Regions from separate parts of the Paraburkholderia sp. EG286A genome, predicted to be linked through region 1. Evidence: predicted binding sites of a transcription regulator. Region 1 holds the regulator's gene; the other holds the start of a gene.
The links. The regulator LexA, encoded in region 1, represses DNA repair genes until DNA is damaged. The targets are predictions, from matches to a motif close to ACTGTATNNNNATACAGT.
Positions count from the first base shown of each region.

Region 1 (15,160 bases):
CGGGCAAGTACGAGGGCGGGGCGCGTCCGGAAGGCGCGCGCATCACGCGGTTCGAGCGCTTCAAGCGCTACAGCAAGCCGGAATCGGTGGCCGCGACGACGCGCTACGTGGAACTCGCCCGCGCCCATGGCTACACGCCCGCGCAGTTCGCACTCGCGTTCGTCAACAGCCGGCCGTTCCTCACCAGCAACCTGATCGGCGCGACCTCGCTCGAGCAGTTGAAGGAAAATATCGCCAGCGCCGACGTCAAACTCACTCCCGAACTGCTCGCGCAGATCGACGCGTTGCACGAGCAGCAGCCCAATCCGGCCCCTTAACGGGAAAGCGGGAAACCGCGCGGTCCCTTGCCGGGCCGCGCGGCGCCGCGCGAGTCGCCAACGCAGCAAAGTCGTTGGCGATTCGCAAGGCATACACTACGATCCAGCATGCGCCGCCCGGGGCGCCATCACGCCTCGCGTGACGGCGCCCCGGCGGCCGTCCATACGCTCAATCCCGGAGAATTTTCACAATGACGAGCGCACGTCCAGCGCAATCGCCCCCGTCTTACGGCTGGCCCATTTTCATTTTGCTGGCGGTGGCCGGCCTCTTCTACGTGAAGTGGTTCCCGTACTATCACCGCGCATTCACGGCCGAGGAAACCCACTCCATCGGCAAATCGATCCTGATGGGCGGCGCGGCCACGGCCCCCGACCCCTCGTTCTCCGCTGCGCTCGATTACGCCTACGCCTATGGCAAGGCGATCTGGCAGGCCATGGTGCTTGGCCTGCTGCTCGGCTCCGGCGTGCAGGCGCTCCTGCCCGTGCAATGGGTCGCGCGCGTGCTCGGCCGGCGCGGCTTCGGCAGCGTGGCGGCGGGCGGCCTGCTCGCGGTGCCCGGCATGATGTGCACCTGCTGCGCCGCGCCCGTGGTCGTGGGCCTGCGTGCGCGCAATGCGTCGGCGGGCGGCGCGATCGCGTTCTGGCTCGGCAACTCCGTGCTCAATCCCGCCACGCTCGTGTTCATGGGCTTCGTGCTCGGCTGGCAATGGAGTGCGCTGCGTCTCACGCTGGGCCTGCTGATGGTGTTCGGCCTCGGCTGGGTCTGCAACCGGCTCGTGACGCCCGAGGAATCGCGTGCCGCCGACGATCGGCTGGCGCAACTCGCCCAGCAGCAGGCCGAGGGCGGCAACGTCTTCGTGCGCTGGGCGCATATCTTTGCGCGCATGGCCGTGCGGCTGGTGCCGGAATACATCGTGCTGGTGCTGTTGCTTGGCGCGGCGCGCGCGTGGCTGTTCCCGCACATCGGCCCGGAAGTCACGAGCAGCCTTGGCTGGGTCGTCACGTTCGCCGTGGTCGGCATGCTGTTCGTGATCCCCACGGCCGGCGAGGTCCCCATCATCCAGGCGATGCTCGCGCTCGGCATGGGCGTGGGGCCCGCGGGCGCGCTGCTGATGACGCTGCCGCCTGTGAGCGTGCCGTCGTTCGCGATGCTGGCGGGCTCGTTCCGGCCGCGCATGCTCGCTGTCGTGGGCACGACGGTGGTGTTCTTCGGCATCGCCGCCGGGCTCGCGGCCGTGACCCTCGGCTTTTAGGGACGCCGGGACGAGGCAGGCGCCATGCGTTCGGCGTTGGCATTCTTGTAATACGCGGACGGTTCGCCGTCCGCCACGGAGCGGGCCGCGGCCCGAAAACCAGCATGGCAAAGCAAAAAACCAATCCGAAACTCGAGCAGGCGCTCACGCGCGGCGATCTCGCCATTCGCCAGGCCAACTCGGCCCGCGCCACGGCGGTGCTGCGCGCGCTCGGCAAGATGATCGTCGAGGCTTCGGCCACCATCGGCGTCGAGGCGGATACCTCGATTCCCGACGGCGATCGCATCTACGACCCGGCCGACGGTCTCTGGCCGCAGTCGCTGCTGGTTTCGCTCGATGGCCCGGTGGAGGAGTCGGATCCCGAAGAGATCCGCACGGTGCGTTTGCTCGCCCAGACCCAATCGACGATGTTCCGCGTGGAATGGCATCGCGCCGACGGCAAGGTCGGCCGCCAGGAAGGCGGCCCGTTCGCGACGGTCGCGTTTATTTCAGACGTCGATATTCCCTGGGGCGACGACGAGGACTGAGCGCCTCGCGGTGCCGTTTCAGCGCATCATGCGTCGGCGGAACAGCACGGATGCGATCGCGAACGGCACCACCACGTAGATCGCGAGCACCAGCAGGTGCAGGCCGGCCTGCTCGACAGGCCGGTCGAGCATGGCGGGGCGGATCAGCGCAACGGCGTGCGCGAGCGGCAGCATCAGCGTGATGTGCTGCGCGGCCGCGGGCAGCTGCGCGATTGGAAAGAACACGCCGGAGAGCAGCAGCATCGGCGTGAGCACGAGCGTCTGATAAAACATGAAGAAGTCGTAGGACGGCGCGAGCGCGGTGACGATCATCGCGCAACTCGCGAACGCGAGGCCCGCGAGCGCGATCACGGGCAGCGCGAGCAGCATGGAAGGAAAGCTCGCGTAGCCGAGCAGGCCCGCCACCACCATGATCGCCACGCCCGAGAGCACCGACTTGCTCGCGGCCCACATCACCTCGCCGAGCACGACGTCGCCGAGCGTGAGCGGCGTGTGCATGATCGCTTCCCACGTGCGCTGCACGTGCATGCGCGAGAAGCCCGAGTACATCGACTCGAAGCTCGCCGACATCATCACCGAAGACGACACCGTGCCCGCCGCGAGAAACGCGATGTACGAGACGCCGTCGACGTGCCCGACCATCAGCCCGAGCCCGAAGCCGAGACCGAACAGATAGATCATCGGGTCGGCGAGATTGCCGAACATCGACGCGAGGGCGAGCTTGCGCCAGACCAGATAGTTGCGCCGCCACACGGCCATCCAGTGCGTGGCGTTCGAAGGCAGCGCGGCGCGCGGCTCGCGCACGCTCGCATGCTCGGGGCGCGAGGGCGTCGGGTTGTTGGTGCGTGTCTGCATGGTGTCCTTGGCGATTCGTACGCCGCCGTCGATCTTGCCGCCGTTAATCCAGCCGCCGTTAATCCTGCATCTCGCGGCCCGTGAGCCGCAGGAACACGTCTTCGAGATTCGCGGGCCGGTGCAGGTAGCGCAAATCGGAGCGATGGCGCAGCTTCGCATGGACGGGCGCGGGGTCGTCCACATAGCAGAACAGCGTCTCGCCGCTGATCTCCGTGCGCTTCGCATCGCCCACGAGTTCGTCGCGCAGCGCCACCGGGTCCGGTCCGTACACCTCGATCACGTCGCAGCCGATCTCCGATTCGATCAGCGCCTTGGGTGCGCCCTCGGCGATCTTGCGGCCTTCCTCGATCACGCAGACGCGATTGCAAAGCCGTTCGGCCTCCTCCATGAAATGCGTGGTGAGGAGAATCGTCTTGCCGCGCGCGAGCAGCGAGCGCAGCCGCTCCCAGATCAGATGCCGCGCCTGCGGATCGAGGCCCGTGGTGGGCTCGTCCATTACGAGCACGTCGGGGTCGTTCACGAGCGCGCGCGCGAGCGTGAGACGCCGGCGCATGCCGCCGGAGAGCTCGCCCACGCGCGCGTCGGCCTTGCTTTCGAGGCGCGCGAATTCGAGCAGCGGCGCGACGAGGTCGCGCGTTTCGCGCGCGGACAAGCCGAAGTAGCGGCCGAACACGAGCAGGTTCTCGCGCACGGTGAAGTCGGGGTCGAGATTGTCGAACTGCGGCACCACCCCCACGCGCTGGCGGGCGTGGCGTGCGCGCGCCGGCACCGGCTCGCCGCACAGGCTGATGCGACCCGCATCGGGCGAAACGATGCCGAGCAGCATGCGCAGCGTCGTGGTTTTCCCCGCGCCGTTCGGGCCGAGCAGTCCGAAGCACTCGCCGGGAACGACGTCGAACGACAGGCCGTTGACGACCGCCCTGTCTCCGTAATGTTTGATGACCTGCTCGAATTCGATGGCGGGTGCTGGCATGGACCGGTTGAACGTGAGTCGAACGGGCATCGCGCGAGTCGCTCGAAGTACCGAACGAAAAATCGCACGAAACAAGGCGGCCCATTTTAGTGCATTGCTGCGTGGCGGGTCGGGCCTCGCTTCGAAGCGGTTTGACAATGCAGGGGCAAATGCATGTCACGGCAAGCATTCAGCACTGAGCAAGATGCGTGCGCCGGTCGCGACACATCTGGCGTTTTTCGATGCACACCTGGCGTTTTCCAGCCCTTGCATGTGGAATTGCGGCGCACCATCATGAGAATCGCACAGCCTGCAAATCACGCGGGCGGGGAGAAGCGATCATGGCGAGCTATAAAAAAATTCTGCTCTGTTACGACGGCTCGCGCGAAGGCCGCAAGGCACTGCGTTGCGGCGCCGATCTTGCACTCGATCTGCAAGCCGAGACGCATTTGCTCTCGGTCGTCGACATGCGTTCGACGATCGCCCAGAGCGCCGGCCTGTTGACCGACGTGGCCTGCGGCCGCTTCGAAGAAACGGCGCGCGAGATCCTTCAGGAAGGCGTGGACTGGCTAACCGAGCGCGGCGTGCGCGCTCAGGGGCATTTCGCGTTCGGTCATCCGATCGACGAAATCGCGAATCTGGCCAACGAGCTGAATGCCGACCTCGTGGTGGTGGGCCACCGCTGCCGCACGGGGCTCTCGCGCTGGTGGATGGGCGCGGGCAACACGCCGCTGCTCGACCGCGTCTCGTGCAGCATTCTCGTGGCGTGTTCGTCGGCGGCTGAGGAAAAGCAGCAGCAAGCCGCCGCATAGCGGATCAAGCGGGCCGGTTCGTAGAGAACCGGCCTGGCTCGGCTGTCATTGCCGGTCTGTCTCAGTTCGAGACGTTGCCTTCGTCGAGCTCGACGGCCGAGAGCTTCCACGAGAAGAGCCCGTGACGCTGCAGGATGGCGGCGTAGTGCTCGCCCGTACTGTCGCGGTCCCACGTGAGCGCGAACTCGTTGAGGCCGCGATAGCCGGCCGTGGTCACTGGCCGGGCCTCGGGCGCGGGATTGCCGGATGCCGCCGGGGCCGGTGGCGCGGCAGAGGCGGGTGCCGATTGCGCCGGTTCCGCCGATTGCGTGGATGGCGCGCCGGATTCCGCCGGTGGCGGCGCGTGCGGCCGGTCGCCGGGCTTGCCCGTCGGCGGCATGCCATCGAGCAGGGCGGCCACGCCTTCCGGTGTGGCGTAGGCATCGACGAGCGGACTAATCAATGCCGCGCCAATCACGGCGCCGAGGATCAGCAGCGGATTGCTGCTGTGCTGCCCCTCGACGCGCCGATGCAGCATCTCGCCCACCTGCTGTTTCAGGCTCAGGCGCAGCGCAGGGTAATCGACGTACTCGTTGAGCGCGACGGCGTCACGCGCGTCGGCGGCGGCTTTCATGTGCTTCACCGCGATATAGGGCGACGCATAGGCGTAGCCGATCGCGGCAACCACCATTGCGACGGCAACCGTGATCGCAACGGGTTTCTTCCAGCCTTGGGTCTTACGCGGGGTAGAGAGAGATTCCGTCATCGGCATAGGGCAAATCGTTCAAACACGATGTTGACCGCAAACCAGGCGAAACGATCCCGCCCGTAACCTCTTCTCACATTTAAGCCGTGTTGCCGCTTACTTCGCGAGCGCCGCGGGCAGGTCGCTGTGCTGCTCGGCGATGCAGCGGTCGATCGCGCGGCAAACCGCGTCGACCGTGCCGACGAGGATGAGCCGCGACGGGCCCTGATAGACGCGCACGGGCGCGCGGCGCATGGGCTGTTCGGTGTTGAGCGTGCTGTTGAGCGACACGCGCGCAAACGCGGGCTGGGCCGAGGGCAGCACGGGCAGGTCGGCCGTGCTGGCCGCCACCATCTCTGGCGAGTCTTCGAAAAGCGAGCCGCTCAGCGCGGCAGCCGAACCGCGCACTTCGCGGACCGCGCACGAGGCGATTCCACGGAGATGGCGAAGACGGCCGAATTGGCGGAAGGGCAGCAGGCGGGCAAGGCGTTCCATGACTCTCTCCAGGTAGTGCGCAGACGGTGCGTGCGCAAACTCTGCGTGAACTGCGCGCAGACGGATTGCTTAGAATTCGGTGGGGCGGATCAGGCCGACCGCAATGCCTTCGAGCGCGAATTCCGCGCTGCCGGCCTCGACAAAAATATTGTCGTAGTCGGGGTTCTCGGCGATCAGCTCGAGCCCGTTCGGACGGCGCTTCAGGCGCTTCACGGTGACGTCGTCGCCAAGGCGCGCCACGATGATCTGGCCGTCTTTCGCTTCGGCCTTCTTCTGCACGGCGAGCAGGTCGCCGTCGAGGATGCCGGCGTCGCGCATGGACAGGCCGCGCACCTTCAGGAGGTAGTCGGGGCGGCTCGAGAAGAGCGCCGGGTCGCACATGTAGTTCTGCGAGATGTGCTCCTGCGCGAGGATCGGGCTACCCGCCGCGACGCGCCCGACGAGCGGCAGCGAGAGCTGCATGATGCTCGGGTGCGGGAGCGTGAACTGGTGCGGCAGGTCGTCGGGCCCCGGCACGAGGCGGATGCCGCGCGAGGCGCCCGCAGCCAGTTCGATCACGCCCTTGCGCGCGAGCGCACGCAGATGCTCCTCCGCGGAGTTGGCCGAGCTGAAGCCGAGTTCCGCCGCGATCTCGGCACGCGTGGGCGGGAAGCCCGTGCGTTCGATGGCCCGGCGAACCAGATCGAAAACCTGCTGCTGTCGTGCGGTGAGTTTGGTCATGGCGCCACTGTATGTTTGAACAGGTAACTGTATTTTTATACAGTACTCGCCACTTTTCAAGTGTTACTTGAAGTTCATCGACTGAGCGTTGCCATCAGGCCGCTTTCCCGTGTTTGCGCGGATGAAACCGCGCTCCAGCAGCGACTTCCTCTGTCCTTACCACTTTTGCGTATTAAAAAATGAAAAAACATCATTTTTAATAATGTAAGCGGATCGCTAGACTGGCCTCCATCGTTAGCTGCAACTCAACAATGAGCGCAAACGAGCACACACGAGAACGGAGAACAGATAGATGGGCACGACACATACGGGGCGCGCGGGCTGGCTGAAAACACTGGCGGCAAAACTGGTCATCGGCGTTGTGCCGCTCGTCGGGGTCACGGCGATGGCGGCCATGACGCCCATCGCCGCTCACGCGGATACCTCGCTGCTCAACGTCTCCTACGATCCGACGCGCGAGCTGTACCAGGACATCAACGAAGCCTTCATCAAGCAGTGGAAGGCGAAGACGGGCGAAACGCTCACCATCAAGCAGTCGCATGGCGGCTCGGGCGCACAGGCGCGCTCGGTGCTCGACGGCCTGCAGGCCGACGTCGTGACGCTCGCGCTGGCATGGGACATCGACGCGCTCGCCAACAAGGGCATCGTCGCGAAGGACTGGCAAAAGCGTCTGCCCGACAACGCCTCGCCGTACACGTCGACCATCGTGTTCCTCGTGCGCAAGGGCAACCCCAAGCACATCAAGGACTGGGACGATCTGACCAAACCGGGCGTCTCGATCGTCACGCCGAATCCGAAGACCTCGGGTGGCGCGCGCTGGAACTATCTCGCGGCGTGGGCGTATGCGTTGCACCAGCCGGGCGGCAGCGAGCAGAAGGCGAAGGACTTCGTCACGAAGCTCTACAAGAACGCGGGCGTGCTCGATTCGGGCGCACGCGGCGCGACGACGAGCTTCGTGCAGCGCGGCATCGGCGATGTGCTGATTGCATGGGAGAACGAAGCATTCCTCTCGCTCAAGGAATTCGGCCCGGACAAGTTCGAGATCGTGGTGCCCTCCGTGAGCATTCTGGCTGAGCCGCCGGTCGCCGTGGTGGACAAGGTCGTCGACAAGAAGGGCACGCGCAAGGAGGCCGAGGCCTACCTGCAGTTCCTCTATAGCGAAGAGGGCCAGGAGATCGCCGCGAAGAACTTCTACCGTCCGCGTTCGGACAAGGTCCCGGCGGCGCTCACGGCGAAGTTTCCGAAGCTCAAGCTCTACACGGTCGACGACACCTTCGGCGGCTGGCCCAACGCGCAGAAGACGCATTTCGCAGATGGCGGCGTGTTCGATTCGATCTACCAGCCGCAGTAAAGTTGTCAGGCAGTACGCGGTCCGCATAACGACGTGACCGCATAACAACGAAGCGCGCCTACGGGCGCGCTTTTCGGCGCGAATTGGCAACGCACGAATCGCGCAACCCATGTCTGGACGATGAGCATGACAACGTTTCGATTGCGCAAGCCCAGTGCGCTGCCTGGCTTCGGCTTGACGCTCGGCATCACGGTGGCTTACCTGAGCCTCGTGGTGCTCATTCCGCTTGCCGCCACCTTTCTCAAGACGGCGACACTCGACTGGAGCCAGTTCGTGCGCGCCGTGTGGTCGCCGCGCGTGATCGCGTCGTACCGGCTCACGTTCAGCGCCGCGCTCGGCGGGGCACTGATCAATGCGGTATTCGGCTTCCTGCTCGCGTGGGTGCTCGTGCGCTATACGTTCCCGTTCAAACGGGTGATCGATGCGCTCGTCGATCTGCCGTTCGCATTGCCCACTTCCGTGGCGGGCATTTCACTCGCCGCCGTGTATGCGGGCAACGGCTGGATCGGCCAGTTCCTGCAGCCGCTCGGTCTGAAGATCGCCTTCACGCCGCTCGGCGTGCTCGTGGCGCTGACCTTCATCGGCTTGCCGTTCGTCGTGCGCACGGTGCAGCCGGTGCTCGAGGACTTCGAGCGCGAACAGGAAGAGGCCGCCGCGTGCCTCGGCGCCTCGCGCTGGCTCACGTTCCGCCGGGTCGTGCTGCCCGCGGTGCTGCCGGCGCTCCTCACCGGCTTCGCGCTCGCGTTCGCGCGTGCGCTGGGCGAGTACGGCTCGGTCATCTTCATCGCCGGCAACGTGCCGATGAAGTCGGAGATCACGTCGCTGCTCATCATCACGAAGCTCGAGCAATATGACTATGCGGGCGCGACGGCACTCGCCGTAATGATGCTCTGCGTGTCGTTCGTCATGCTGTTCCTCATCAATTCGCTGCAGTGGTATTTGCAGCGCCGCACGAGCCGCGGCGTCTCGGGCGGCAGCACGCCGAATGCCGTGGTGGGCGCTACCGTCGCGGGAGGTGCGCAATGAGCACGCTGCCGCAACAACGCAGCACGCGCCGTCCCGACCCGGTCACCGAATCAGCGTGGGTGCGCTGGCTGCTGACTGGCATCGCGCTCGCGTTTCTCGCACTGTTTCTCGTGGTGCCGCTCGTCGCCGTGTTCTGGCAGGCGCTGTCGAAGGGCATTGGCTTTTACTTCACGTCGCTCGTCGATCCCGACGCGCTCGCCGCGATCAGGCTCACGCTCATCACGGCGGCGATCGCGGTGCCGTTGAATCTGGCGTTCGGCCTCGCGGCTTCGTGGGCGATCGCGAAGTTCGAGTTTCGCGGCAAGGCGCTGCTGACCACGCTGATCGACCTGCCGTTTTCGGTTTCGCCCGTGATTTCGGGGCTCATCTACGTGCTGCTGTTCGGTGCGCAGGGCTGGCTCGGGCCGTGGCTCGAAGACCACGACGTGCAGATCATCTTCGCGGTGCCGGGCATCGTGCTCGCCACGATCTTCGTGACGTTCCCGTTCGTCGCGCGCGAGCTGATTCCGCTGATGCAGGCGCAGGGCAACGACGAGGAAGAGGCCGCCCACGTGCTGGGCGCCTCGGGCTGGCAGATGTTCCGCCGCGTGACGCTGCCCAATATCCGCTGGGGCCTGCTGTACGGCGTGATTCTCTGCAATGCGCGCGCGATGGGCGAGTTCGGCGCGGTTTCGGTGGTGTCGGGCCATATTCGCGGCCAGACCGACACGATGCCGCTGCACGTCGAGATCCTTTACAACGAGTACAACTTCGCGGCGGCGTTTGCCGTGGCATCGCTGCTCGCGTTGCTCGCGCTCGTCACGCTCGGCCTGAAGCTGCTCGCGGAGCGCCGCCTTTCGTCGGAACTGCGCGGCGCGGACGAGATTCCCGCCTACGCCGGCCCGCAACCCGTGGCCGCGCAACACGTCTCACAACACGCAGCGCCTCGCGCCGTGCGCCAACCGATTCAAGCAGGGGAGCAGTAAACATGGGCATCACCGTCAGCAATCTGCATAAGCGCTTCGGCGACTTCACCGCCCTCGACAACGTCTCGCTCGACTTTCCGCCGGGCGAACTGGTTGCACTGCTCGGACCTTCGGGTTGTGGCAAGACCACGCTCCTGCGCGTGATCGCGGGCCTCGAATACGCCGACGCGGGCCAGGTCGTGCTGCAAGGCCTGGACGTGGGCGAGGTGGGCGCGCGCGAGCGTCAGGTGGGCTTCGTGTTCCAGCATTACGCACTGTTTCGCCACATGACGGTGTTCGAGAACGTGGCCTTCGGCCTGCGCGTGAAGCCGCGCAGCGAGCGGCCCTCGGAGGCCGTGATTCGCGAAAAGGTGCATGAGCTGCTCAAGCTCGTGCAGCTCGACTGGCTCGCGCAGCGCTATCCGTCCGAGCTGTCGGGCGGCCAGCGTCAGCGCATCGCGCTGGCGCGCGCGCTCGCCGTCGAGCCGAAGGTGCTGCTGCTCGACGAACCGTTCGGCGCGCTCGACGCCAAGGTGCGCAAGGAGTTGCGCTCGTGGCTGCGGCGCCTGCACGACGACCTGCACATCTCGACGATCTTCGTTACGCACGACCAGGAGGAGGCGCTCGAGGTGGCCGATCGCATCGTCGTGATGAATCATGGCCACGTGGAGCAAGTGGGCAGCCCGCAGGACGTCTATGATCATCCGCAGACGTCCTTCGTGTACGAATTCCTCGGCGCCGCGAACCGGCTGCGCGGCAGCGTCGATGCACGCGGTTTCGTCGCCGAGGGCGCGGCGCAGCCGATCTCCGTGCACGCGGGCTTCGAAGGGCCCGCGCTCGCCTATGTGCGGCCGCACGACCTCGTGCTGCACCGCGAAGCGAGCGATCATCGCGACGGCATCGTGGTCGACGTGCGCCGCGTGGTGACGCTGGGCGGCTCGGTGCGCGTGGAGCTGGAAAGCCGCACGGGCGGCGCGCTCGAAGCCGAGCTCGACCGCGAATTGTGGCGCGCGCTGGGGCTTTCGGTGGGCGAGGGCGTGACGGCGGTGCCGCGCGGGCTGCGCGTATTTCCGGCGCAATGAGCGTTACAGTGCTCACATCGACAAAAACGAATAATCGGTCAGCAGTCCCGGAGAGAAGACCATGAATTTTCAGCAGTTGCGCTTCGTGCGCGAAGCCGTGCGGCAGAACATGAACCTGACCGAAGTCGCGAACGTGCTGTATACGTCGCAATCGGGCGTCTCCAAGCAGATCAAGGATCTCGAAGACGAACTCGGCGTGGACATTTTCATTCGCCGCGGCAAGCGTCTGACCGGCCTCACGGAGCCGGGCAAGGCCGTGCATCAGCTGATCGAGCGCATGCTGCTCGACGCCGAGAACCTGCGCCGCGTCGCGCGCCAGTTCGCCGACCAGGACAGCGGCCACCTCGTGGTCGCGACGACGCACACGCAGGCGCGTTACGCGCTGCCGAAGGTCGTGCACCAGTTCCGCGAAGTGTTTCCGAAGGTCCACCTCGCGCTGCGCCAGGGCAATCCGCAGCAGATCGCGCAGATGATCATCAACGGCGAGGCCGACCTCGGCATCTCGACCGAGGCGCTCGACCGCTTCCCCGATATCGTCACGTTCCCGTGCTACTCGTGGCATCACGTGGTGGTCGTGCCGAAGACGCATCCGCTCGTGGGCCGCGAAAATCTCACGCTCGAAGACGTGGCCGAGTATCCGGTCATCACCTACGACCAGGACTTCACGGGCCGCTCGCATATCGACCAGGCGTTCGCGAAGGCGAGCGTGGTGCCCGACGTGGTGCTGACCGCCATCGACGCGGACGTGATCAAGACCTACGTCGAACTCGGCATGGGCGTGGGCATCGTCGCGGCGATGGCCTACGACCCGAAGCGCGACAGCGAACTCGTCGCGCTCGACACGGAGCATCTCTTCGACGCGAGCACGACCCGCGTGGGCCTGCGCAAGGGCGCGTTCCTGCGCCAGTACGCGTACCGGCTCATCGAAATGTTCGCGCCGCAGCTGACCGAGCAGCAGATCGCGAGCCAGCTGCGCGAGGCAACCTGAAAAGCGCGCTGATTTTCTCGGCGGGCGGCGGATCGCTTAAAATCGCCGCCATGAATACTTCCACTTCCTCTTCCGCGGCAGCGCCCAGCACGCTGCCGCGCATCGCCGTGCTCGCCACCGGCGGCACGATTGCGGGCTCCGCCGCGGACGCCGCGAACACCGCGGGCTACCAGGCCGGCGTGATCGGCGTCGCGCAACTGCTCGCAGCGGTGCCGGGCCTCGACGCCATCGCGCAGATCCATGCCGAGCAGATCGCGAGCATCGACAGCAAGGACATGTCGCTTGCGCTGTGGACCACGCTCGCGCAGCGCGTGAACGAACTGCTCGCCAGCGACGACGTCGACGGCGTGGTGATCACGCACGGCACCGATACGCTCGAAGAAACCGCGTACCTGCTGCATCTCACGGTGAAGAGCGCGAAGCCATGTATTTTGACGGCGGCCATGCGGCCCGCCACGGCGCTTTCCGCCGACGGCCCGCTCAACCTGCTCAATGCCGTCACGCTCGCGGCGAGCGAGGCCGCGGCCGGGCAGGGCGTGCTGGTGGCGTTCAATAACCGCATTCATTGCGCGCGCGACGTCGCGAAGGTCAGCACCTACGCGGTGGATGCCTTCCAGTCGCCGGAAATCGGCGCGCTGGGCTGGGTGCAGGATGGCCGCGTGGAATTCCAGCGCCGCGCGCTGCGCCCGCATACGGTCGATGCGCCGTTTGCGGCGTCGGCGCAATGGCCGCAGGTCGAGATCGTGACGAGCTACGCGGGCGTGTCGCGCGCGGCGGTCGAAGCGCTCGTCGCCGCCGGTGTGGATGGGTTCGTCGTGGCCGGCACCGGCAACGGCTCGATTCACGGCGCGTTGCAGCAGTCGCTGGCCGAAGCGGCCGCCAAGGGCGTGGCCGTCGTGCGTGCCTCGCGCGTCGGCTCGGGTCACGTGATGCACAACGGCGCGGCCAAGGACGATACGCTCGGCTTCGTCTCGTCGGGCACGCTCAGCCCGTACAAGGCGCGTGTGCTGCTGCTGCTCGCGCTGGCAGCGGGCACGACCGACAAGGCGGGACTGCAGGACGTGTTCGACACGTACTGAGGCTGGCCGCGCACAAGGAGAAACGGGCCTGGCGGATCGCTCCGCCAGGCCCGTTGCGTTTCTTGCCGTGCGTGCGTGGCGCCGCGCTTACTGCAGCGGCGGAATCACGAGCACCTGACCCGGATAGATCTTGTCCGGGCTCTTGAGCATCGGCGTGTTCGCCTCGAAGATCGCGTCGTTCTTCGCGCCGCTGCCGTAGTACTTTTCGGCGATCTTCCAGAGGTTGTCGCCGGCAACGACCGTGTGGTGCTGCGCTTCGGGCGCGGGGTTCGTGACGGTCATCTGGTCGTCGACCTTGTCGACGTTCTGCACGTTGCCGGCCGCGACGAGGATCTTCTCCTTCGTCGGCTGGTCGGCGGCGTTGCCGGTGACCGTCACCGTGTGCGAGACGCCGTCGTAGGTCACGCCGAGGTTGTCGGCGTCGAGGCCCTGCGAGCGGATATAGGCCGCGATCGCGTCGCCGGCCTTCTGGTTCAGTTCGGCGAGATTCGCTGCGGGGTCTGCTGGTGCGGCGGCGGGTTCCGCGGCGGCGGCCGGCGCTGCAGCCGTGCCGAACAGTTTTTCGCCTGCTTCCTTGATGAAATTGATAATGCCCATCGATCACACTCCTCACGTGCTGGAAATGACTGGGTGGTCACGCGTCGTGTCCACCTTGACCCGTCTGCGTGACAGCCGGATGAAAGCACAATTCTAGAAACGCGGCCGCGAAGGCGTCCATCGGGGCAGCGTCAAAGAGTGTGAAATCGGGGAGAGAAAAGAGAGGGCAAAGAAAAACGGGCATCCGACACGCGGACACCCGATGACGACGTCTGACCGACCAAGGCTTCCCCGTCGTCACCGGGCGCCGCTTTCGGACCCCACTGGCCGCCCTCAGCCCAGAGCGGCACCGATTTGCCTCGCGGCGGTTGCCGCCGCCGCGAAGCGCCCCACGGGAGGCTCGTGCGCTTCAGTCGTTGCGCGCGAGCCGGTATGCGTGATCCGGTTCTGCGGGCGGTCCGCGCGTTGCGTCGCGCAAACCGCCGTCCTGCTGCCTGCTACGGCTAAAACTCAAGCCGCCTTCACTTGCGTTTGCGGCTCGGCGATCTCGAAGTTCGCCATGATTTCGAGCGCGCGGATCATGGCCGAGTGGTCCCATGCCTTGCCGCCGTTCGCGGCGCACACGCTGAAGAGCTGCTGCGCGCTCGCCGTATGCGGCAGCGCGATGCCCAGCTTGCGCGCGCCGTCGATCGCGAGGTTCAGGTCCTTCTGGTGCAGCTCGATGCGGAAGCCCGGATTGAACGTGCGCCTGGTCATGCGCTCGCCGTGCACTTCGAGAATGCGCGACGAAGCGAAGCCGCCCATCAGGGCCTTGCGCACGCGCTCGGGGTCCGCGCCCGAACGTGCCGCGAACAGCAGCGCTTCGGCCACGGCTTCGATGTTCAGCGCGACGATGATCTGGTTCGCCACCTTGCAGGTCTGGCCCGCGCCGTTGTCGCCGATGAGCGAAATGTTCTTGCCCATCAGATCGAACAGCGGCTTGGCAAGATCGAACGACTTCTGCGGTCCGCCCACCATGATCGTCAGCGTGGCTTCGCGTGCGCCGACTTCGCCGCCCGAGACCGGCGCGTCGAGATAGTCGCAGCCGAGCGCGTTGATCTGTTTGGCGAACTGCTGCGTTTCGAGCGGAGAGATCGAGCTCATGTCGATCACGAGCTTGCCGGCCGAGAGACCCTTGGCGACGCCGTCGTCGGCGAACAGGACGTTGGCGACATCAGGCGTGTCCGGCACCATCACGATGACGATGTCCGACACCTTCGCGACAGCCGTCGAATCGGCGACGACTTCGGTTTGCGTGCGCAGGTCGTCGGGTACCGGATACTTGCCGTTCACGGCGAGCGTGTGGCCACCCTTGATGAGGTTGCGCGCCATGTGCGCGCCCATGATGCCGAGTCCGATAAAGCCAATCTTTGCCATCTTGTGTCTCCGTGAAAGCGAATGCGTGAATGTGCGTAGGGGCTCAGGCGAGTTCGGCGGTGCGCTGCTTCGCGCTGCGCAG
Region 1 covers NZ_JBFRCB010000003.1:342,263-357,422, reverse strand. Annotated here, with positions in the region: gene AB4Y35_RS14360 (NADP(H)-dependent aldo-keto reductase) at 1-317, shown strand, start outside; gene AB4Y35_RS14355 (permease) at 509-1,570, shown strand; gene AB4Y35_RS14350 (hypothetical protein) at 1,675-2,097, shown strand; gene AB4Y35_RS14345 (ABC transporter permease) at 2,116-2,952, opposite strand; gene nodI (nodulation factor ABC transporter ATP-binding protein NodI) at 3,011-3,925, opposite strand; gene AB4Y35_RS14335 (universal stress protein) at 4,246-4,716, shown strand; gene AB4Y35_RS14330 (DUF2939 domain-containing protein) at 4,778-5,461, opposite strand; gene AB4Y35_RS14325 (hypothetical protein) at 5,558-5,935, opposite strand; gene lexA (transcriptional repressor LexA) at 6,005-6,655, opposite strand; gene AB4Y35_RS14315 (sulfate ABC transporter substrate-binding protein) at 6,948-8,006, shown strand; gene cysT (sulfate ABC transporter permease subunit CysT) at 8,133-9,032, shown strand; gene cysW (sulfate ABC transporter permease subunit CysW) at 9,029-9,997, shown strand; gene AB4Y35_RS14300 (sulfate/molybdate ABC transporter ATP-binding protein) at 10,000-11,058, shown strand; gene AB4Y35_RS14295 (CysB family HTH-type transcriptional regulator) at 11,120-12,046, shown strand; gene AB4Y35_RS14290 (asparaginase) at 12,097-13,125, shown strand; gene lysM (peptidoglycan-binding protein LysM) at 13,213-13,722, opposite strand; gene AB4Y35_RS14280 (2-hydroxy-3-oxopropionate reductase) at 14,173-15,078, opposite strand; gene hyi (hydroxypyruvate isomerase) at 15,122-15,160, opposite strand, start outside.

Region 2 (15,160 bases), on a different contig from region 1:
ATCCATGACCGCGGCCTGCAACGTCGTCATGCTTCGGGCCGTCTTGCTGCGCATATGTGACGAACAGGTCCCCGTCGATGTTCGCGATACCAAACGGGGCGTAGCCGGCCGGGATGTTCGGGTCGGCGAAGCCACCGTCCGTCGTCGCGGGCGCGAACAAGCCGTTCGAACCGTTCGGTCCGAATACATCGATTCGGCCCGCACGGAAGTTCGTCGCAAAGAGGAATCCCCCTTGCGCATTCACTCCGAAGACGAGCCCCTTGTAGACGGCCCCGCTGGCGGCGGAGGGATTGGACGAATTATCGACCGCGATCACAGCATTGTTCGCCGGATTCAACCCACCGGCCCAGGCGGAAATCGTGCCATCTTCGGTCGCGAAGATGAATACGGCTGGGATGTTGGTACCTGGGACGAGAAAAGATGACGAAGGATTCCAAACTATCCCGGTTGGCGCTGCGGGCGTGGGTTTCGGTGGATTGTTGGCAAAGACGGGATGACAGGCGCCGGCCGGTATGACGTTGCCTGGCAGCGGGATGGAGACCTGCAGCGCCACCTTTGCCCCCTGGCCGTCATAGAGCGTGGAGCAGCCTGTGGCATTGTCGTTGATCCAGAATGGACTGCCTGCCGGACTAAAGGCGATACCCCAGGCGTTCTGCAGTACCCCGTCGACCTTCGGGGCAGAGCCTGCCAGGTTGGATACAAGCGGTGTGACGACGTAAGCCTCATCGGCAGCAGCATGTCCGATTGTGAAACCGGCGGCGAAAACAATCACGGCCGCCGCTTTGAGACCCCACGAGATCTGAGACATAACTTCCCTCCTCGTCTGACTGGCGAGATATCGCCGCAGGCTAAACGACCGCTGCGCTTCAAATATTCCCGCTCGACGCAAAAAATTTCCGCCAGCCACCCGGTCGGGCATGGTTGCGCGAGCCAGAGACGAGCGAGTGGGGGCATGCGCATGACGGTTTTCACCCTGTTTGCAGGCTCGCGGCGACGCTATTCATAATTCGTCGTCGTTGATGACTCATCCAAAGTCCAGATTTAATGCGGTTGAATGAGACAGATGAGTGCGCTGTCGAACGACAGAGGCCGTTTGGTTTTTTGGACAGCGCTATTAGGCGGCCTGAAACGGATAGCACGCTGCCGATCGCGGTCGCGCAGTACCCACCGAGATGTGGCACGGTGGCACCAGGTTCGGCTTGTGTGTTATTCGCCCCTTTCGTCTCGCGCCGCCACGGCACCGCCGCATTCACTCATTCACAGCGCGATCTCTGCCGGAATGTCCCGCACCACCTCGGTCAACTTGCCCGAACTGATTTCGTAGAAGAAGCCATAGAGCTTGACGTGCTTCGGCACTGCCGGGCTCGCACGAAGCAACTTGATGTCATAGTTGAGCGACTCCTCGAAATCCATGATGGCGAGGCTATCGTGATCGAACGACGTCGAGATATCAGCGTGATGATGATCGTGATACTCCTCGACCATCAGATCCGGCGTCAGGGTCGTCGTACCGCAGAACGAGTGGTGTACCACAACGACGTTTTTGACATGAAATAGATAATCCATAGCCGCCACGGACTGTAGAGCGAAGGCGGCGCGACCACCCGCGTTGGTCGCGGCGAACAGTGTTCGCGTGGATCCAACCCGGGTGCCATTTTCGTCGGTGATGATTTCTCCCGGGTAAACCTCGTCCCCAAAATAGTCGGCAACGGCCTGTGGGATTTCGACTGCCCGAGGGTCAAAGCAGTGGATCACAAGTGTTTTCATCGGGATGGCCTGATTCGCGCACCCGAAAGTCTTCATATCGAACCCGGGTAAGTTCCTGTACTCGTATTCGCTGAACTTGCCCATTTTCTTGCTCCGTTGGCGTTTAACCAGGGTGAGGACATCTGTTCAAAAAGACCACTTTTGAATAAGCTCGCACAGCCGATTTGCGCGAGCACTCTCCGAACTGGCGGTTTAAATGGCTGTTGAACCTCGAAAGCAGCCGTTTTTTGAACGAGGCGACGTTCGTCCGTCAGGGGTTGTTTGCGGCCTTCGGGGATGTACCCGAAACCTGCCAGACATATCCCGCCATCCCCCACTCCGTTCAATACGTATATTCGGCAACCACACGAGCCACTGTCTCCAGCGACCGCTCGAGCGTGGCCAGATCGACGGAACCGATGGCGAGGCGAATGGCGTGAGGCACATGAGCCGACGTCGAAAACGGCAGTGCAGTCGTCACGGAAATTCGTTCGCGCATCAACGCCATCGCGATCGCGTCGGCGCGGACCTCGGGTTCGAGTGGCATCCAGATGAAGTACGACGCTGGGTGCCCTATTCTCTTGAGCGGACCCAGCACTTCGGCGGCAAGGCGCTGACGTATCGCAGCATCGCGCCGCTTCTCGTCTTCGAGCCTCGCTGCCGTGCCGTCTTCCATCCAACCGCACGCGATGGCTGTCATGGTCGCCGGCGTGTTCCACGTCGTCGCCCGGATCGTCCGTTCGAGCCTCGGCACCCATTCGTGCGGTGCGTGGATGAACCCGATGCGCAGACCCGTCGCAACACTCTTCGACAGGCTCGACACATAGACCGTTGTCTCCGGCGCGAGCGATGCCAGCGGCGGCGGCGCATCGTCCGCGAGGAACGCATAAGCGGCGTCCTCGATCAGGATCAGCCCATGTCGTCGTGCGATGGCGACGAGTTCGCGGCGCCGCGTCGCGCTCATCACCCAGCCGAGCGGATTGTGGAGGGTCGGCATCGTGTAGACGGCGCGCACCTTGCGCCGCTTGCACAAGGCCGTCAATGCGTCCAGATCCGGGCCGCGTCCGGCGGCCGGGATCGGTGCGAGTTCCAGCCGGCTCGCCTCGCCAGCCAGCTTGAACCCCGGGTAGGTCAGCGCGTCCACCGCTACCACGTCGCCGGGTTCGAATAACGCCATCGCCGTCGTCGTCAGTCCATGCTGCGCGCCGCTCACGAACAGCGTGGTTTCGGCGCTGGCTTCCAGGCCCCGGCGGGCCAGGTGACGCGCCGCCGTCGCCCTCTCGTGTTCGCGCCCGCCGTGGGGCTGGTAGCGGAGCAGCGACTCCAGGTCACCGGCCGCCGCGAGCTGGCGCAGTGCTGCCCTGAGCAGGTCGGTCTGATCGGGCGACGACGGATAGTTGAAGCTCAGGTCCACGGTGTCTGCGCTCCACGCATGCAGATCGATGCCTTGGCCGCGGGGCAGCGGCTCCTTGACGAAGGTGCCGCGGCCGGTTTCGCCGCTGACGAGCCCCATCGCCTGCAACTCGGCATAGACACGCGTTGCCGTGACCAACGCCAGGCCCTCGCGCGCAGCCAGCTCGCGGTGCGTGGGCAGACGCGTGCCGGGACGCAGACGGCCCGCGCGGATTTCGGCGGCGAGCCGATCGACCAGCGGTTTGTAGCGGGGTTCCGGCATGGCCCAATGTATCCATGACAATAATTTGATTGTATTGATTGTCCGCCCTACCATGGCTCGACACAACCGCTTCCACCGTATGAGGGCGCCATGCACATCGCCATTCTGACCTTCGAAGGCTTCAACGAACTCGACTCGCTGATCGCATTCAACCTCCTCAACCGGGTCCGGCAACCCGACTGGCGGGTTTCGATTGCCAGCCCGGCCTCCAGTGTGCGTTCAATGAATGGGCTCGTGCTGGAGGCGCAAGTTTCGCTGAACGAAGCATGCGGAGCCGACGCGGTGTTGATCGGCAGTGGCGTACGGACGCGCGACGTCACCGCCGATCCCGCGCTGATGTCGCAACTCAGGCTCGACCCAACGCGCCAGCTGCTTGGCGCGCAGTGCTCCGGCACGCTGATACTCGCGAAGCTGGGCCTGCTGCAGGGCGTTCCCGCATGCACGAACCTGACTACTACGCCGTGGGTCGAAGAGGCGGGTGTAGCCGTGCTCAATCAGCCGTTCGTGGCCAGTGGGAATGTCGCGACGGCGGGCGGGTGTCTCGCATCGCACTATCTCGCGGCCTGGGTGATCGCGCGCCTCGCCGGCGTCGAAGCTGCGCGCAGCGTGATTCACTACGTGGCGCCAGTGGGAGAGAAGGAAACCTACGCGACGCGCGCGATCGAAAACATTTCGCCATTCCTTTAACCGGAAGCTACGGAACGTCTGCGCGCCGTTTCGAAGGGCCGATCACCGCATGATATAATTCGCACGCGAACTAAATCGCACAAATTTTATCTGCGCGGAAATGAAACATCGCCTCGTCTATCTATTGAATGTGGGACAGCGCCGGCTGCAACGGTGGTCGCAAACACGTGCGGCCGGCGGCGGCGTCACAGCGGCCCAGGCGGGGCTGCTGTTTTTTTTGGGTGAGCACAACGGCGCACTCATGAGCGAAGCCGCTGCCGCGCTGGATCTGGGCGCACCAGGCATGAGCGGTCTCGCTGACCGGACAGAAAAGGCAGGGTTGATCGAACGTCGGGCCGACGAGACCGATGGCCGGGCGTCGCGCCTGTGGTTGACGGAGGCAGGACGTACCGCCCGCCAAAAGTCGAAGCTGCGCATGAAAGACTTGAACGCCAGATTGACCGAAGGCTTTACGGAAGCGGAGATCGACGTCGTGGCGCGGTGGCTGACCAGCCTGCAGACGAAGTTTCCGCTCGCCGAAGACGGCGACGCGTAACCTCGACCGTGGCCGGTCAGCAAGGCACTGGCTAGTGCTGGGCAACCCTCGCGAAGTCCGGCTTGCGCTTCTCGGCAAAGGCCGCGAATGCCTCCCTTGCCTCGGCGCTCGTCAGCCGCTCCTGAAACTTCGCGCTCTCGCTGTCCATTTGCGCAACCAGCGTTTCGGCTTCGCGCATCAGCTTTTTCATGGCGCTCAATGAACCGGCCGGCTTGGCGGCGATTCTTTCGGCCATCCTGCGTGCATCGTCGCGTAGTTGCTCCTTTGCGCAGACCTTGTTGGCAAGACCCCACGCGACAGCGGTTTGCGCGTCGAGCGACTCGCCCAGCGCAAACATCTCGAAGGCCCGCACGTGGCCCACGCGCAGCGGCAGCAGGTAACTGGACGCCGCCTCGGGGACGAGCGCGAGATTGACGAACGGGGTGATCAGTTCTGCGTCCGGCGCGAGCAGAACGTAGTCGCAGTGCAGTAGCATCGTCGTGCCGCTACCGACCGCCTTGCCCTGGACCGCCGCGATGATAGGCACGCTCGACTTCGCCAGCGCATGCAAAAAGCGATGCACGTGTCGCTCACTGGGCCCCTTACCCGATGCTATGGCTGCGAACTCGCCCACATCGTTGCCCGCGGTGAACATGTCTCCGTCCCCTTGCACCAGCAATACGCGCACACGGCTGTCGTGCTCCGCGTTCTCGATGATGTCGGCCAGCGTGCCATACATCTCATTCGTCAATGCATTCTTCTTGTCCGGTCGGGCAAGCGTAATCGTCAGAATGCCGTCGGCTTGATCGACGTGAATTTCCGCGCTCATGTGCTCTCCTGAAATTTAGTTTGCATGCGAAGTATATAGGTAGTTCGCATGCAAAGTAAACCGGAGGGTCGATGCCATGCAATTTGGGGCCTGCTCGCGAACCCCCGCTCCTGATGACGTGTGAACGCTGAATCTCGTAGCGGACCGGAATTCGACCAGGTACTCCATTCGCGACGTCGCGCCACTCCTCGCGCGCACGCAGGCTCCGTAGCATTGAGGCATTACGAAACAGACAAGCAACCGGAGGACTGAACATGCTTATTCTCACCGCCGTTATCGTGATCGCCGGCGTGGCGATCTGGAGCGTCTACCGGCGTTTGCACCCGCGCCAGGACTGACACCATGAGAGGCTGTTTCACCGGCCTCGTCGCATCAGCCCGCCACGCCGGCGGGCTTTTTTTGTTTCCGCGCTCAGGTAGGTCGGGAGGCCACATAAGAAGACGTTTGCGAACCCTTTCGCACTCAAAAAATATCTCCGAATCAGATTCAGCATCCAGACAAAATTACTGTATAAATGTACAGTTCCGGGAATATCCGCAAAACGCAACGTGGCGTGTCGGTCGCGCGGAGCCATCGAGAGCTATTTTTGAGTACCAAGGCATGCCAGATGAACGGCGCATAGCCCACATCGACATGGACGCATTCTTTGCGTCGTGTGAACTTTCGCAGTATCCCGAACTACGAGGCAAAGCCATGGTGGTTGCCGGTCGTCGCTCGGACGCGCCCCGAACGAAGCCGGACGGCACACGCGAGTTCTCGCGGCTACGCGACTATGTGGGCAGAGGGGTTCTGACGACCGCGACCTATGAGGCTCGCGCACTCGGCGTTCATTCCGGCATGCCCGCCATGAAGGCCGCCCGGTTAGCGCCGGATGCGATTCTCCTTCCAGTGAACTTCGACCTCTACCGAACCTACTCGCGACTGTTCAAGGATGCCGTCCGGTCAATCAGTTCGAGCATGGAAGACGTTGGAATCGACGAGGTCTACGCAGATGTTTCACTCACGAATGGGGATTCCGAGGCAATCGCGCGCAAGCTCAAGTCCGCGGTCTTCGAAGCCACCAATCTCACCTGCTCCGTCGGCATCGCGCCAAACAAGCTGCTTGCCAAGCTGTGCTCCGATATGCAAAAGCCGGACGGCATCACCATCCTGACGCTGGAGGACGTGCAATCGAGGATTTGGCCAATGGCCGCAAACAAGATCAACGGCGTCGGCCCCAAGGCGGCCGCCAGGCTCGCGTCTTTTGGAATCGCGACGATCGGTGAGATCGCTGCACGCGACGAGCACTGGCTCGTCGAGCACTTTGGACGAAGCTACGGGGCGTGGCTGCGCAGAGTCTCACACGGACTCGATGACAGGCCGGTGGTGACGTATAGCGAGCCCGTCTCGATGAGTCGCGAGACCACGTTCGAGCGCGATCTACACGCGGTACGCCACCGACAGGAACTGGGCGCCGCTTTTACCCGCCTATGCGAACAGGTGGCGCTCGACCTCCAGCGCAAGGGCTATCTGGCGAGGAAGATCGGCATCAAGCTGCGCTTCAATGACTTCAAGACAGTCACGCGTGATGTCACGCTTCCTGAGCCTATTGATGATGCGAAAGCGTTGCGGCGCGCGGCGACCGAGTGCCTGAAAAGAGTCGAACTCGTAAAATCCATCAGGCTGCTGGGCGTCAAGGCCGGCAACCTCCAGCACGCCGGAGAAGCTTCCAGTAACGCGTCGCCTCAATTCACGCTGGATTTTTAGCCGGCAACGCGCAGCGCCCCCGTCGTGCGAGGCGTGCGCGGTGACTACGCAAACACAGAAGCGAATGCATCAACTGGCCGGATCCGATGCCAATGCAATCCGTGCCTTCTCTTCGGGACTATTCGCCTTGTAATACTTGTCGGCCCATTTACGGTCAGGCTGCAACAACAGCCGCTGCACGGTTCTATGCTGCTGCTCCTCGATGCCAACGGCGCGGGCACGATAGTGCTCGTATAGCCGCATGAATTCAGCGAGGTAAATGCCGGCGATGTGCGTCTCTTTTATTTCGAGCAGATTCTCGTCGTTGAAATGCTCGGAGTTGTTGCTCATGTTGGCCGAGCCCGTGTAGACAATCGGATTGCCTCCTTCGGCGTCGATCACAATGAACTTGTGGTGGATGATGACCGGAGCGTAACTGGGCGCGACTTCGCCAGGAAAGAGCCGCAGCTCGGGTTCGAATCCTTCGGGCACGGTTGCCGGGGAAAAGTACGATGCGTCGATGACGTCGCGGTTTTCCCTGCTTCGATGATAGAGCGCGAGGTTTGCCAGCGCAGTCGTGCTCACGGCTTCTCCCGCTTTTTGCGCCTCTTGCGCATTCTCAGCGGACTTTTCGCTAATGTTGTTGACGAGCCCGAACATCATCAGCCCCTTGTCGCCGGCGGCAAAGCAGGCGTCGCGAAGCGGTTCGTCGGTCGGCATGAAGAGGCAGAACAGGACGGAGTGCTGCGCCTTTCCTATCGCTTCGACGATGGTATCGATCTGGGTACGTCGGGTTTTCGTTTCCGGCGAGAAGCAAACACGCACCGCTGCGCTTCCCACCGTCACGGAATCGGACCAGCCATTCGTGAGTTCAGCGGTCTGGTTGATCGGCGGATTGCTGGCAATGGCTTTCGTTCTGTCGTCGTACAGTTTCGCGAGGTCGGCCGAATCGAACAGGTGAAGCACGTTGGCCTGTTCCGTAATGCCTTCCGTCGTGAAATTCGCAGACCCTGCCACGACAAATGCCGGGTTGCCTTGCCGATCGCCCCGGTCCGTCACGATGAGCTTGTCGTGCATGATATGCGTCTTGTCGCGCGGGCAGAACGTCACGACGCTGCCTAGTTCATCGACCGCGGGTTGATTCGGTGATGGTGCGGGCGGCTTGCCTTTTTCGCGAACCAGGTGCGAGTCGTAGACGACGGCGACATTCGCTTTGCCGTGAGCACTCCCAAACTCCTTGAACGCCGGAATCGCCCAAAGCGGGTCGGTCAGGTGATAGACGGCAGCCGCCGCGCGCGACGCGTCCAGGAATATTTCCTTGAACACGAGTTGCATGTCGTTGGCGAGCCATGTTCGAAGTTCAAGCGCCTGTGCGGCCGGCGGCGCGGTATGCGGGTCGATTCCCATGGCCTTCACCTGTCGTGCGAAAGCCTGTGAGCTCACCACCGCACGGTTGAACCAGGTACCCACGCCGTCTTCGATATGCGCCGGAAGCGTGACGTCAACCGAACTCGCCTCCGCGGTCAGCAGATTCACATTGTCCGGCGTACCGACCACCGGATAGACCGTGTACTTGAACTGCTTGCCTCTGTCGGCCTCTTCGATACGCGCGTCCCACCACATGAATTTTTGAATCGGCGCGATGTTCGAAGGCGCATCGGGCTTCCCATCCGGCACCGGCCCGTTGAAGGTGATTCGATTGGGGAGCCAGCTGCTCGCGTCATGGGTTTTTCCGTCCGGGCTCGTGAAACCCGGGGCCCGCTCAATGGCGAAACCGAGGAAGTCGGCACGTGTCGCACCGTCTGGCCAGTCGAGCGCGAGTAAAACCAGCGTCGGGGAGAGATAGCTGCGGACCTTCGTCGACATCGTTGACCTCTGCTGTGTTAGCCAAAGGCCCCAGTTTCAACCATCAGTTTGTTGAAACGGTGAACGAAGTATGTTGCCTGGATGTCGTTTCGATGACGCTGCCCAGAGCCGCGACAAACTCACTACTGCGGTGTGATATCTCTTTGCACGCGATGAATATGCTGCTCGACATAGAACGCCGCCGCATCGGCGTCTCCGCAGACAATGGCTTCGTAAATCAGCCGATGCTCGGCCACGTACAGTCGAATGCGAGCCGGGTCGTAAATCCCGTCGTCCTTGAGCCGCTTCCACAGCGACTGGTCCATGGTCGATGCGATTTCTTCCGCGAGCTTCGCCAGCAACGCATCCCCCGTCATCACCGCCAGTTGACGATGAAAGAGCCGGTCGCTGTTGTTCCACAGCGCGCGCTCTTCGGGCGTCGCCACGTCCGTCAACGTCTCCATCTGGTCCAGATAGTGCTCGGCCAGCCGGTCTCGCTGTTTGCGTGCCGCCGCTCGCCTTGCAATGGCGGGCTCGAGGATCAGGCGCACGTCGAGCGTCGCCGACGGGCTGAAGTCCGATATGGATTCCCCGGGCTGCGTTTCCACGCTCGGCGCCGCGGCGAGAATCTGGTCGGCCGTGGATGCCACGTAAGTGCCCGAGTTGCGCTTCGTCACAACCAGGCCCTCGTTTTGCAATTGTCCGATGGCTTCGCGCACGGCAGGCCGCCCAACGCCAAAGAGCGTGGCCAGTTCGCGCTCCGACGGTAGCCGGGCATCGGGCAGGAATCGGCCGCTGCGGATCTCGGCCCGGATCTTTTCCGACACCTGCTCGTAAATCTGCAGGGGCCGAAAGTTGCCTTCAAGTTCGAAGCGAGCGGATGCCATCGTGTGTTCCCGGTGCGGCGTGAGGTGGTTCTCAAATATACCACTTTCGCGACCACTTCCTGATGCCCACTACGGCGCGTCCACGCTAAAAATCGGGAAACTCCGAACCACCTTTCCGCCCCCATTGCGACTTTTTGGTCGGATAAAAGCCCACGTCGACACCAGATCGGCACAGATTGGCTTGCCATTCACCCACTAGTGGTATAGATTCGTTCCACACCGCTCCCCGAGAAATTGGCCGGACTGAAGCCAGAAAGCCCCTGGCCGCATGCATCCGCTTTTCGACACCCAGAACCCAAGGCTTCCGAATGACCTCACGCGACATCCGAAATTTCGACGCGGCCGCGACGGTTGCGCTGCTGGACTACCGCCTCCTCGTACGCGCGCTGGCCGAGACCGTCGTCGAATACGGCGCCGGCAAGGTCGTCAGTCCCGAGCGTCTGGCCATCCCCATCCAGCAAGGCGGCTTGATGCTGTCCATGCCGGCGAGCGCGCCAGACATCGCCATTCACAAGCTGGTCAATGTCTGCCCGACCAACACCAGTCGACAGTTGCCGACCATTCACGGTCAGGTCATCGCATGCGATGCGTCCACGGGCGAAATGCTTTTCGTGCTCGACGGACCGACCGTTACGGGGCGCCGCACGGCGGCTGTGACGGCGCTCGGCATCCAGACCCTGCATCGAACGCCTCCGCGGGAAATCGTCCTCATCGGGACCGGCAAACAGGCCGCCAATCACGCGGAAGCGCTCGCGGCCATCTTCCCGGAGGCGCAGTTGCGGGCAAAGGGCCGTTCGAAGGCCGATGCGGACGAATTCGTTGCACGCAATCGCGCTGCAGCGCCTAATCTCACCGCGCTCGAAAGCGACGCGATTCCTCAAACCGCGGACGTCGTCATCACGCTGACGACCAGCAAAACGCCGGTGTATACGGAGTCCGCACGCACGGGCCGCCTGGTCGTGGGCGTCGGCGCGTTCACGCCCGATGCGGCCGAGATCTCCAGCCAAACCGTCGATGGCAGTGCCTGGGTGGTCGATGACCCCGTCGGCGCGAAACACGAAGCCGGTGACCTCATCCAGGCCAACGTGGACTGGAACGCTGTTTCCCCGCTGGCCAATGCCCTCGCCGGAGAATTCCACGCGACGAAACCCATTCTCTTCAAGAGCGTAGGCTGTGCAGCATGGGACCTGGCGGCATGCCGGGTCGCTCGCGACGCCCTGCGCTAAACGTCGTTCGTGACGGCGCCGCGCCATCACAGCAGCAGTGCAAGTTCGCTTTCGCCTGGCAGTCCAATAATCCGGAGACATCATGCGCCATCTCGCCACCACCCTCGCCGTCGTCACGGCCGCCGGCTTCGCCCTCACCGCACAAGCTCAAACTGTCGTCACCATCGGTCACTCGGCGCCGCTAACGGGCCCGCAGGCGCCGAACGGCAAGGACAACGAAAATGGCGCCCGCCTCGCCATCGACGAACTGAACAAGAGCGGCGTGACGGTCGACGGCAAGAAGGTGACCTTCAAACTGGATTCGGAAGACGACCAGGCGGACCCGAAGGTCGGCGTCCAGGTCGCGCAAAAGCTCGTCGACAGCGGCGTGGTTGCCGTCATGGGGCCGTACAACTCCGGCGTGGCGATTCCGGCATCGCGTGTCTATAACACCGCCGGTATTCCGATTCTCCCCGTCGCTTCGAATCCGGCGCTGACGAAACAAGGCTTCAAGAACATCTTCCGTATCGGCGCAAGCGACGAGCAGTTGGGCGGCACGATGGGCCAGTTCGCCGCGAAGACGTTGAAGGCGAAAACCGCGGCGGTGATCGACGACCGCACGGCATATGGGCAAGGGGTGGCGGAGCAGTTCATCAAGGAGGCGAAAGCGAACGGCATCCAGATCGTCGACCGGGAGTTCACCAACTCGTCGGCGACCGACTTCCTGGGCATCCTTACCACCATCAAGGCGAAGAACCCCGACGTCATCTTCTTCGGCGGATACGCGGCTCAGGGCGCCCCGATGGCCAAGCAGATGCGCGCACGCGGACTGCGTGCGAAGTTGCTGGGCGGCGACGGCATCTGCTCGGCCGACATGGGCAAGGTCGCGGGCGAAGCCGCGTCGATCGTGTATTGCGCGCAGGGTGGCGTCGCGCTCGACAAGACTGCGGCCGGCCGTGACTTCCTGAAGAAGTACAAGGACACCTACCACACCGACACGCAGGTCTATGCCGTCAACTACTACGACGGCGTGAAACTGCTCGCCGACGCAATGGTCAAGGCCGGCACCACCACCGACAAGGCGAAGCTCGTCGCCCAGTTGGCGAAGACCGACTACAAGGGCGTCGCAGGCACTTACTCGTTCGATGCGAACGGCGACCTCGTGGGCGCGCCGACGACCGTCTACATCATCAAGGACGGCCTGCCGGTTCCGTACGGTCAGTGAGCCAATAACGTCAAAAGATCATGAAGACTACTCGTACCATAACGACCGTCGAAGTTCATACCGGCGGCGAAGCGTTCCGTATCGTCACCAGCGGATTGCCTCGCCTGCCCGGCGACACGATCGTGAAGCGTCGTGCGTGGCTCAAGGAAAACGCCGACGAAATCCGCACCGCGTTGATGTTCGAGCCGCGCGGTCACGCCGACATGTATGGCGGCTATCTGACCGAACCGGTCAGCCCCACCGCCGACTTCGGCATCATCTTCCTGCACAACGAGGGCTACAGCGACCACTGCGGACACGGCGTGATCGCGCTGTCCACCGCAGCGGTCGAGCTTGGCTGGGTGCAGCGCGGTGTTCCGGAAACGCGTGTCGGCATTGACGCTCCCTGTGGCTTTATCGAAGCGTTCGTTCAGTGGGATGGCGAACACGCCGGCAGCGTGCGATTCGTGAACGTCCCCTCGTTCATCTGGAAGCGCGATGTCACTGTCGAGACGCCGTCCTTCGGCACGGTGAAGGGCGACATCGCTTTCGGCGGTGCGTTTTATTTCTATACCGACGGTCAACCGCATGGCCTTGCCGTGCGCGAGTCGTCGGTCGAGGAACTCATCCGCTTCGGCGCAGAGGTGAAGCAAGCCGCGAACAGGGCCTACCCTGTCGAGCATCCCGAGATCCCCGAAATCAACCACATTTACGGCACCATCATCGCCAATGCACCGCGCCACGAAGGCTCGACGCAAGCCAACTGCTGCGTGTTCGCGGACCGCGAAGTGGACCGCTCGCCGACCGGCTCCGGCACAGGTGGACGCGTCGCCCAGTTGTATCTGCGTGGCGAACTCGGCAAGGACGAGACCCTCGTGAACGAGTCCATTATCGGCACGGTCTTCAAAGGACGCGTGCTCAGCGAGACGACCGTCGGCGACTTCCAGGCAGTGATCCCGGAAGTCGAAGGCAACGCGTTCGTGTGCGGCTTCGCGACCTGGATCGTCGACGAACGCGACCCGCTGACTTACGGGTTCCTGGTCCGCTAGCCCCTTCCTCCTCGTGGTACCCGTTGGCGCGGAACGCTGTGAATCAGCGTCCGCGCTTTTTTACGTATCGCAACAATCGAAATAACGCGCCGTTACGAAACTCGCACCGCCGTTGCACCTGTGTCCGGGCTCGCCGCCTACACTCCGAACCGTGCTGACCAGAAACGCACGACACGTGCGGAGGAGTAGTGAAATGAAAAGGACGATTCTCGGCGTGGTACTGGGCGCGGCCGCACTGGCTGCTTCGAGCGCAGCGTTTGCGCATGTCGATCTGGCCGTGGGGGTCAACCTGCCTGGCGCCGCCTACGCCCCGGCTGAACCGGTGTACGTTGCTCCGCCGCCCGTTGCCTACGCGCCTCCTCCGGTCGCGGTGGCCTGGCGCGGCGACGATGACTGGCGCGCGCGTCAGTGGCGGGAGCACGAATGGCGCGAACACGAGCGTCGCGAACACCAATGGCGTGAGCGCGAGTGGCACGACAATGGCCGCTGGGGCAATTGAGCCGGTTCCAGAACTCAAATCTCACACAAGTGTTTATCATGAACGTCAATAATCGAATTAGAATGCTTGCCGCGGCGGCCACTTTGGGACTGGCGGCCGCCGGAAGCGCACATGCCGCCGGCTGCCTCAAAGGCGCTGTCGTGGGTGGCGTAGCCGGACATTATGCGGGCCACCACGCCGTTGCTGGAGCCGTTGGCGGCTGCATCGTGGGACATCACGTTGCGAAAAAACATGCGGAGGATCGGGCCGCGGAACATGAAGCCGAACGCTCCCAGAAGCTAAGCACCTGATTCCCGCTGGACCTTTCGCTACCGCCGCCAGGGACGCCTATTCAAGCTGTGATATCCTGGCGGCACGCGACTTGCGCTATATTCTGCTCAAGAGTTGCATTCAGAGCGAAGCACAACTAGAAATGGACGAACGAAAACGCGAAAGCATCGTGGCCTATCTGCGGCGTCGGATGGCCGAATTTGGTATTGAACCCGAAGATATCGCCGCATCCATTGCGGCAGACGCCGCGCAAATGCGCGCCGCACGTTACCGGGATGCGGCTGGCCACACGTGGGACGGCAAGGGCGACGCCCCGCGGTGGGTGGTGCAAGCGACGAGCGCGGGGCAGTCGCTCGAGCATTTTGCCGTCGGCGAGGCGGCTGAACCTGAACAGCAGTCAGTGAAAACCCCAAGCGTGGATTGGCGCAAGGACCCCTTTGCCGGCAGCCGCCTGGCAACCGTCAGAGCGGAACACTCCGGCGCCGCCTGAAGCATCACCGTTAGCTGCCGCCCCGGCGTCAACGAGAAACTTCAGTCGAATTCGACGCCACTGTTATTGCGCAGCGCATCCAGTCGTCGAATTTGTTCCGGCAGAATCCTGCCTTGCGACAAGGCTGGAAGGTCATCGATATCGAAGAATTGAACGGCGTCGGTTTCGGCTCCGGCGATTTCCCCTGCGCGCACGATTTCCCCAAGGAAAACCAGCTTCCAGATGTGAAACACGGAAGGCGGATGTCCGTGCTTGAGCATGTCCCACACGGCCAATAGTCGAACGATATTCACGGTGTAGCCGCTTTCTTCACGCGCCTCCTTTGCCGCGTTCTCAGCGGGGGAAACGCCTACGTCGGCCCAGCCGCCGGGCAGGGACCACAAACCATCCACGGCCTCTCGCACGAGAAGGATCTGACCGGACGGATTGAAGACGGCGCATCGGACATCGAGTTTAGGATTCGCGTATCCCGTTTCGAAAGCAAAGAGCGCGGCGACATCGCCGGTTTGCATCGACGCCATTTCCGCGAGTTGCT
Region 2 covers NZ_JBFRCB010000001.1:1,075,158-1,090,317, reverse strand. Annotated here, with positions in the region: gene AB4Y35_RS04910 (TIGR03118 family protein) at 1-808, opposite strand, end outside; gene AB4Y35_RS04905 (carbonic anhydrase) at 1,258-1,851, opposite strand; gene AB4Y35_RS04900 (PLP-dependent aminotransferase family protein) at 2,090-3,421, opposite strand; gene AB4Y35_RS04895 (DJ-1/PfpI family protein) at 3,512-4,108, shown strand; gene AB4Y35_RS04890 (MarR family winged helix-turn-helix transcriptional regulator) at 4,209-4,643, shown strand; gene AB4Y35_RS04885 (enoyl-CoA hydratase-related protein) at 4,675-5,451, opposite strand; gene dinB (DNA polymerase IV) at 6,052-7,197, shown strand; gene AB4Y35_RS04875 (phospholipase D-like domain-containing protein) at 7,267-9,042, opposite strand; gene AB4Y35_RS04870 (FadR/GntR family transcriptional regulator) at 9,165-9,908, opposite strand; gene lhpI (bifunctional Delta(1)-pyrroline-2-carboxylate/Delta(1)-piperideine-2-carboxylate reductase) at 10,217-11,134, shown strand; gene AB4Y35_RS04860 (branched-chain amino acid ABC transporter substrate-binding protein) at 11,217-12,338, shown strand; gene lhpH (trans-3-hydroxy-L-proline dehydratase) at 12,359-13,366, shown strand; gene AB4Y35_RS04850 (hypothetical protein) at 13,560-13,865, shown strand; gene AB4Y35_RS04845 (hypothetical protein) at 13,928-14,155, shown strand; gene AB4Y35_RS04840 (H-NS family nucleoid-associated regulatory protein) at 14,227-14,625, shown strand; gene AB4Y35_RS04835 (NUDIX hydrolase) at 14,667-15,160, opposite strand, start outside.
Region 2: a site for LexA is predicted at 5,957-5,974, ahead of dinB (DNA polymerase IV). Genes of this name have one in related genera too.